2 regions of the Streptomyces marispadix genome follow, and region 1 is predicted to be linked to the other one. Evidence: predicted binding sites of a transcription regulator. Region 1 holds the regulator's gene; the other holds the start of a gene.
The links. The regulator HspR, encoded in region 1, represses chaperone genes until heat shock. The targets are predictions, from matches to a motif close to TTGAGNNNNNNNNNCTCAA.
Positions count from the first base shown of each region.

Region 1 (4,415 bases):
CTACACGACCGAGAAGTTCCTCAAGGACAACGAGGAGAAGGTCCCCGGCGAGATCAAGACCGAGGTCGAGACCGCCGTCGAGGACCTGAAGGAGAAGCTGAAGGGCGAGGACACCGCGGCGATCCGCGAGGCCAGCGAGAAGGTCGCGGCGACCAGCCAGAAGCTCGGCCAGGCCATGTACGCCGACGCACAGGCGGCACAGGGCGAGGGCGGCGCGCAGGCCGGGGCCGAGGGCGCCGCGGGTGCCGGTCAGTCCAAGGCCGACGGTGACGAGGACGTCGTCGACGCCGAGATCGTGGACGACGAGCAGAAGCCTAAGGATGGTGCAGCGTGACGGAGGAGACTCCGGGCTTCGATCAGAAGCCCGACGTCCCCGCCGACGCCGTACAGCCCGATGACGCTGCGGCGCAGGCCGCCGGACCCGTCCCCGCCGAGGAGGCGGGGGGTCCGGCGGACCCGGCCGGGGACGTATCCGAGAACGAGCAGGAGAGCCTGTCCGCGCAGGACGCCGCCTTCGCCGGTGACACCCAGGGCGGTCAGAGCGCGGGCCAGAACGCACAGGAGGCGGCCCTCACCGCTCAGCTCGACCAGACGCGTACGGCGCTGCACGAGCGGACGCAGGATCTCCAGCGGCTCCAGGCGGAGTTCCAGAACTACCGCCGAAGGGTCGAGCGTGACCGTGCGGCCGTGAAGGAAGTCGCCGTAGCGAATCTGCTCACCGAGCTGCTGCCGGTGCTCGACGACATCGGGCGCGCCCGTGACCACGGCGAACTGGTCGGCGGCTTCAAGTCGGTGGCCGAGTCGCTGGAGATGGTCGCGGCGAAGATGGGCCTGATGCAGTTCGGCAAGGAGGGCGAGCCCTTCGACCCGACGGTGCACGAGGCGCTCATGCACTCGTACTCGCCCGACGTCACGGAGACGACGTGCGTGCAGATCCTCCAGCCCGGGTACCGAATCGGCGAACGGACGATCCGGCCCGCTCGGGTCGGAGTCGCCGAGCCGCAGCCGGGGGCGCAGGGCGCGGCAGGCGAGGAGTCCGCCGACGAAGAGGAGAGCGGTGGCCCCGACCAGGGCTGACCAGGGTGGCCGGGACGGCCGGAGAGTTCACGCCGTCCGGACCGGCCGCGCCGATCCGACTGAGCACGCCGGCCTGACCGGGATCTCCGGTCACGCCGGTGACGGCAGAACACATGCACACGGCACCGGGGAGGAGGGACGCCGCGGATGAGTACGAAGGACTTCATCGAGAAGGACTACTACAAGGTCCTCGGCGTCCCGAAGGACGCCACCGAGGCCGAGATCAAGAAGGCCTACCGCAAGCTCGCCAGGGAGAACCACCCCGACGCCAACAGGGGCGACGCCAAGGCCGAGGAGCGCTTCAAGGACGCCTCCGAGGCGTACGACGTGCTCGGTGACGCCAAGCGCCGCAAGGAGTACGACGAGGCCCGCGCCCTGTTCGGCAACGGCGGCATCAGGACCGGCGGTCCCGGTGGCCCGGGAGGGCCGGGCGGCTTCAACTTCGATCTGAGCGACCTCTTCGGAGGCGGTCAGCCCGGAGGCACCGGCGGCCCCGGAGGTGCGGGCGGCTTCGGCGGCGGTCTCGGCGACGTGTTCGGCGGGCTGTTCAACCGCGGCGGCGCCGGTACGCGTACACAGCCGCGGCGCGGACAGGACATCGAGTCGGAGGTGACGCTCAGCTTCACCGAGGCGGTGGACGGTGCCACGGTCCCGCTGCGGATGTCCTCTTCGGCGGCGTGCAAGGCGTGCGCGGGCACGGGCGACAAGAACGGCTCGCCGCGCGTCTGCCCGACGTGTGTCGGCACGGGCCAGGTCTCGCGCGGCGGTGGAGGCGGCTTCTCCCTCACCGATCCCTGCGTCGACTGCAAGGGCCGCGGGCTCATCGCCCAGGACCCCTGCGACACGTGCAAGGGGTCGGGCAGGGCGACGAGTTCGCGCACCATGCAGGTCCGGATTCCCGCGGGCGTCAGCGACGGGCAGCGCATCAGGCTGCGCGGCAAGGGCGCACCGGGCGAGCGCGGCGGCCCGAACGGCGATCTGTACGTGGTCGTCCACGTCGACGCGCATCCCGTCTTCGGCCGCCGCGGGGACAACCTGACGGTCACCGTGCCCGTGACCTATCCGGAGGCGGCGCTCGGCGGCGAGATCAAGGTGCCCACCCTCGGCGGGCCGCCCGTCACGCTGAAGCTGCCTCCGGGCACGCCGAGCGGCCGTACGATGCGGGCCCGCGGCAAGGGCGCCGTGCGCAAGGACGGGACACGTGGCGATCTGCTGGTCACCATCGACGTATCGGTTCCCAAGGATTTGAGCGAGAAGGCGAAGGGCATCCTGGAGACCTACCGCGACGCGACCGCCGCGGAGGATCCGCGGGCGGCTCTGTTCAAGGCCGCGAAGGGAGACTGAGGTGAACGGCCGAGGCGGACGACGCAATCCTTACCAGCTGACCGACGACTCGCCGGTGTACGTCATCTCGGTCGCTGCTCAGCTCTCAGGTCTGCATCCGCAGACGTTGCGCCAGTACGACCGTCTCGGCCTGGTCTCCCCCGACCGCGCGGCCGGGCGCGGCCGTCGCTACTCGGCGCGTGACATCGAACTTCTCCGCCAGGTACAGGAGTTGAGCCAGGACGAGGGGATCAACCTCGCGGGCATCAAGCGCATCATCGAACTGGAGAACCAGGTCGCGGCGCTGAAGGCCCGCGTCGTGGAGCTCCAGCAGGCGGTCGAGGGCGCGGCGGCGGCCATGCAGCAGCGCGAGGCCCAGGTCCACGCCTCCTATCGCCGCGATCTCGTCCCTTACGAGGACGTCCATCCGCAGTCGGGTGCGCTGGTGGTGTGGCGGCCGAAGAAGCAGCGGCGGGACTGACGCCGGGCCTCCCGGGCCGGTCCCCGTTTGCTGCCTGGCTCTTCGCGTAGTCGGGTAGCCGCGTATCGCGTAAGACAAGTTCGCGTAAGACAGGCCCCTCCATGCGGCAGACGTGGAGGGGCCGTTCGCTGCCCAGGCCCGTTGAGGGCGGCGGCGTCCCCTTCGGGTTCAGGACGTTGGGCGTACTGTGCACCGGGTCGCACGGCGCCGGGCCGGGAATCGCGGGCGTTGACCCGATCAGGTGTGTGCGGTTGGCCGCGGGGGCGGCGGGAGCAGAGCGTGGGTGCATGACGTCGACTCGTGCGGCCCTCGCCGCTCTCATGACCTGCACCACCGCGTTGGCACTCATGGGTGCGAGCGCGCCCGTGCCCTATCCGCCGGCCTCGAAGGGTGACCGCTGGCCGCAGGGAACGGTCAGGACCGTCGGGAAGCTCGTCGCCAAGCTGCCGAACCGCCAGGCCGAGTCCTGCTCGGCGGCCGTGGTCGACTCGCCGAGCGGGAGCGTCGTCGCCACCGCGGCGCACTGCATCGCCAGCCCGGAGCGGCCGCACAAGCCGGAGGCCATGTACTTCCAGCCCGCCTACGAGGGTGGGAAGCGCAGCAAGCGCGGCAAGGGCGACGGCCCCAAGTCCGTGCTCGCGCACGGCTGGAAGGTGACGGCGTGGAAGACGGCGCCCGGCTGGAACACGGAGAAGAGCCTTGAGTCGGTGCTCGCCTACGACTGGGCGTTCCTGCGGATGGAGAAGCGGGGCGGTCGCACCATCCAGGACGTGTACGGGGCGAACAAGCTGAGTACCGAGCCCGTCGGCGAGGGGCACACGGCGACGCTGGGCTATCCCGCCTCGTCGCCGTACGACGGTGAGACGCTCAACTACTGCGCGGGGGACGCACGTCAGTATCAGCAGGGAGAGATCCCGGCCGCCAACGTGGGGGCGCTGTCGCTGCGGCCGTGCCGTCTGACGCAGGGCGTGAGCGGCGGTCCGTGGCTGCGGGACTTCGACAAGAAGCGGGGTGCGGGGACGCTGGTGGCCGTGACCTCGGTCGGTTCCGACGACGAGCTGCTGGGGCGGCCGTACCCGGAGTCGGCGAAGGGGCTGCTGAAGAAGTTCGGCGCGGAGAAGGGGCCCCGGGCGAAGGGGTAGTCCCGCGCGAAGGAGAAGTCCCGCGCGGCGCACGGGAGTCGACGGGCGGCGCGGGCCGCCGCCCCGACGGGCCGACTGGCCGCGCCTGTCCCTGCGCCTCCCGGGGCCTGACGTCCTCACTCCACGCTGCCGAGCTTCCGGTCGACGCTGATCTCGATCAGTACGCGCTCGGGATTGGGCTCCGGCCGCCGCCCGTAGCGTTCCTCGTAGCGGCGTTCGGCGTCGGAGACCGCCGCCGCGTCCGTGCGGATACGGGCGCGGCCCTCCAGCGTCGACCACCGTCCGCGGTCGACCTGGCAGAGCGCCACGCGCATGCCGTCCTCGCCTGCCGCCGCGATGTTCCGCACCTTTCTGCTGGTACGGCGGGTGACCACCCGCGCCGTCTCCGCGCC
Region 1 is NZ_JAKWJU010000002.1:3,103,555-3,107,969, reverse strand. Features, by position in the region: gene dnaK (molecular chaperone DnaK) at 1-334, shown strand, start outside; gene grpE (nucleotide exchange factor GrpE) at 331-1,077, shown strand; gene dnaJ (molecular chaperone DnaJ) at 1,225-2,421, shown strand; gene MMA15_RS12900 (heat shock protein transcriptional repressor HspR) at 2,423-2,881, shown strand; gene MMA15_RS12895 (trypsin-like serine peptidase) at 3,169-4,023, shown strand; gene MMA15_RS12890 (pyridoxamine 5'-phosphate oxidase family protein) at 4,140-4,415, opposite strand, start outside.

Region 2 (4,415 bases), 1.6 Mb from region 1:
CCAGCCGGGAGGGGGTGCCCGGTGGCGGCCTCAGGCCGCCACCGGGAGCTCCCGCTCCGCGCCGCCCGGGCAGCCCGACTCCGCGGGAGTCAGAGCCAGTTCGAGCACCTGGCGGATGTCGGAGAGCGGACGCACGTCGAGCCCTTCCAGCACCTCCTCCGGCACATCGTCCAGGTCGGGCTCGTTCCGCTTCGGGATGACGACCGTCGTGACGCCCGCACGGTGCGCCGCCAGCAGCTTCTGCTTGACGCCGCCGATGGGCAGCACCCGGCCGGTCAGCGAGACCTCCCCGGTCATCGCCACGTCCGTACGCACCTGACGGCCGCTCAGCAGCGACGCCAGCGCGGTGGTCATGGTGACGCCGGCGCTGGGGCCGTCCTTCGGCACCGCGCCCGCGGGCACGTGCAGATGGACGCCCCGGTCCTTCAGATCGCCGACCGGCAGCTCCAACTCCGCGCCGCGCGACCGCAGATACGACAGCGCGATGTGTGCGGACTCCTTCATCACGTCGCCGAGCTGCCCGGTCAGGGTCAGCCCCGAGCCGCCCGTCTCCGGATCGGCGAGCGACGCCTCCACGAAGAGCACGTCGCCGCCCGCTCCGGTGACCGCGAGCCCCGTGGCCACCCCGGGCACGGACGTACGCCGCTCCGCCGGGTCCTGGGCCGACTCCGGGGTGTGGTGCGGACGCCCGATGAGGTCGCGCAGCTCTTCCGGGCCGACGCTGACGGGCAGTTCGCGCTCCCCCAGCTCGTGCTGTGCCGCGACCTTGCGCAGCACACGGGCGACGGAGCGCTCCAGATTCCGCACACCGGCCTCCCGCGTGTACTCGGCGGCGAGCTTGCGCAGCGCCTCGTCCTGGAGCAGGACCTCGCCGGCGTCCAGGCCCGTGCGTTCGAGCTGCCGCGGCAGCAGGTGCTCGCGGGCGATGACGACCTTCTCGTCCTCGGTGTAGCCGTCGAGCTGCACGACCTCCATGCGGTCCAGCAGCGCGTCCGGGATCGCCTCCATGACGTTGGCGGTGGCGAGGAACACCACGTCGGACAGGTCGAGTTCGACCTCCAGGTAGTGGTCGCGGAATGTGTGGTTCTGCGCCGGGTCGAGGACCTCCAGCAGCGCCGACGAGGGGTCGCCGCGGAAGTCGGCACCGAGCTTGTCGACCTCGTCGAGCAGCACGACCGGGTTCATCGAACCGGCCTCCTTCACCGCCCGCACGATCCGTCCGGGCAGCGCGCCCACATACGTGCGGCGGTGGCCGCGGATCTCCGCCTCGTCGCGGACGCCGCCCAGCGCGACGCGCACGAACTTCCGTCCCATCGCGCGTGCCACGGACTCCCCCAGCGACGTCTTGCCGACGCCGGGCGGGCCGGTCAGCGCCAGCACGGCACCCCCGCGCCGCCCGCCGACGACGCCGAGGCCGCGCTCCTCGCGGCGCTTGCGCACCGCCAGATACTCGGTGATGCGCTCCTTGACGTCCTGAAGTCCGGCGTGGTCGGCGTCGAGCACGGCCTGTGCGCCCGCGATGTCGTAGGCGTCCTCGGTCCGCTCGTTCCAGGGCAGCTCCAGCACGGTGTCGAGCCAGGTGCGGATCCAGCCTCCCTCGGGCGACTGGTCGGAGGCCCGCTCCAGCTTCTCCAGCTCCTTGAGCGCGGCCTTGTGCACATGCTCGGGCAGGGCGGCGGCCTCGACACGGGCGCGGTAGTCCTCACCCTCGTCCTCCGGGTCGCCGTTGAGTTCCGCGAGTTCCTTGCGTACGGCGTCGAGCTGGCGGCGGAGCAGGAACTCGCGCTGCTGCTTGTCGACGCCCTCCTGAACGTCCTTGGCGATGGACTCGGCCACGTCCTGCTCGGCGAGGTGCTCGCGCAGCGTGGAGACGGCGAAGCGCAGCCGCTCGACGGGGTCGAGGGTCTCCAGCAGCGTCATCTTCTGCTCGGCCGAGAGGAACGGCGAATAGCCGGCGTTGTCGGCGAGCTGGCCGGGGTCGTCGATCTGCTGGAGCCGGTCCACCACCTGCCAGGCGCCGCGCTTGCGCAGCCAGTCGGCGGCGAGCGCCTTGTACTCGGTCATCAGCTCGGCGGCGCCGGACGACTCACCCTCGCCGTCCTGCTGCGGGCCGGTGGTCTCGTCGACGGGCGTGCCCTCGACCCACAGGGCCGCGCCGGGGCCGCTCGTACCGGAGCCGACGCGCACCCGGCCGCGAGCGCGGATCAGGGCGCCGGGGTCTCCGCCCGCGAGGCGGCCGACCTGCTCGACGCTGCCGAGCACGCCCAGGCCCGCGTAGCTTCCGCCGATCCTCGGCACCAGCAGGAGCTGCGGCTTCTCCCCAGCGGTGACGGCGGCCTGTGCGGCCTCCACCGCCGCCCTTACGTCGCTGTCGGACAGGTCCAGCGGCACCACCATCCCCGGGAGCACTACCTCGTCATCGAGGGGCAGCACGGGCAGGGTGAGCGGTTTGGACATCGAAGCCATGATCTCTCCCTCGGCAGGCAAGTTGAGCGGTCTTCGCTCAAGCTGTGATCAGTCAATGCATCGAGGGCGCCGGATGTTCCTCGGGGGCATCCCTGTTCGCCAGGAGCGATCAACGGCGCGGCCTGCACGGGCCGCGACCTGCGGCGCGGCAGCCGCCGGAAGACCCGGTGCAGGATGGGCACATGCAGCAGACCGTCGGCAGCAGCACCGACGACTACGGCACCGGGCGCCCCGTCGTCCTCGACCGCCGGGACGGCCCGCACGGCGAGGTGGTGCTACGGCGCCACGGCGAACTGCTCCAGATCATCGCCAACGGCACCTTCCTGATGGACACCTCCGACGGACGCTCCGAGCGCCTGCTGGTGCGGGCCGCCCTGGCGGAGCTGCGCCGCGGCCGGGCTCACTCCGCGCCACGGCGCCCGCCCCGGCTGCTCATCGGGGGTCTCGGCGTGGGCTTCTCGCTGGCGGAGGCCGCGGAGGAGCCCGAGTGGGGGCACATCACCGTCGTGGAACGCGAGGAGGCCGTCGTCGACTGGCACCGCCACGACGGCCCGCTCTCCGCGCTGACGGCCGCCGCGCTCCGCGATCCCCGTACGGAGATCGTCCACGCGGACCTCGGCGCCTTTCTGCGCGGCGAGCCCGGACCGTGCGAAGCCGGGCGAGGCGAGGGAACGGCCGAGGGCGGCGGAGAGACCGGGGGCGAGGCGCCCCGCGAACTCTTCGACGCGCTCTGCCTCGACGTGGACAACGGCCCGGGATGGACCGTCACCGACGACAACGCCTCCCTCTACTCCCCCGGCGGACTCTCCCGCTGCCTGGCCCGCATGGCGCCCGGGGGCGTGCTCGCCGTCTGGTCCGCACAAAGCTCCCCGACATTCGAGGATGCATTGCGGAATGCCGGATTCCAGGGGGTTCGCACCGAAGAGATCCCTGTCGCCCGAGGCGTCCCCGACGTGGTCCACTTCGCAACCAAACCGGCATAGCCGCAGCCGACACGAGCCCCTTACGCTGCTGCAAGCACGCATACAAACAAGCCACGGGGCCATTGCAGGGGCGGGGTCGAATGGACCAGAAGAACATCACAACGGCACAGAGCAGCAACGCGTCCGCGACGACCACCCCAGGCGCCCAGCGCAGGATCCTGGTCGTCGAAGACGATCCCACCATCGTCGACGCGATCGCGATGCGGCTGCGCGCCGAGGGATTCCAGGTGCAGACGGCGGGCGACGGCCCTGCCGCCGTCGACACCGCCGAGGCGTGGCAGCCGGATCTGATCGTGCTCGACGTGATGCTGCCGGGCTTCGACGGGCTGGAGGTCTGCCGCAGGGTGCAGTCGCAGCGTCCGGTCCCCGTACTGATGCTCACGGCACGGGACGACGAGACCGACATGCTGGTCGGGCTGGGCGTCGGCGCGGACGACTACATGACGAAGCCGTTCTCCATGCGCGAGGTCGCCGCGCGGGTGCACGTACTGCTGCGCCGCGTGGAGCGGGCGACGCTCGCCGCCCACACGCCGCGCAGCGGGATACTCCGCCTCGGCGAGCTGGAGATCGACCACTCGCAGCGCCGGGTGCGCGTCACCGGTGAGGACGTACACCTCACCCCGACCGAGTTCGACCTGCTGGTGTGCCTGGCGCACTCCCCGCGGGCCGTGCTCTCCCGCGAGCAGTTGCTCGCCGAGGTGTGGGACTGGGCGGACGCCTCCGGTACGCGCACCGTCGACAGCCACATCAAGGCCCTGCGCCGCAAGATCGGCGCGGAGCGCATCCGTACGGTGCACGGCGTGGGTTACGCGCTGGAGACCCCCTCCTCGGGCTCCAACTCGGCCAACGCCGCGTCCGGCGCGGAAGGCGGCGGATACCCGGCGTCGGCCGCGGACGGCTCCTGAAGGGGAGCGCCGCGACGTGACCGAGGTGCCCGACTCGCCTGCCACGGGCCGTGCGCTGCGC
Region 2 is NZ_JAKWJU010000002.1:4,661,635-4,666,049, reverse strand. Features, by position in the region: gene lon (endopeptidase La) at 31-2,466, opposite strand; gene MMA15_RS19635 (spermidine synthase family protein) at 2,649-3,449, shown strand; gene MMA15_RS19630 (response regulator transcription factor) at 3,530-4,354, shown strand.
Region 2: a site for HspR is predicted at 2,489-2,507, ahead of lon (endopeptidase La). Genes of this name have one in related genera too.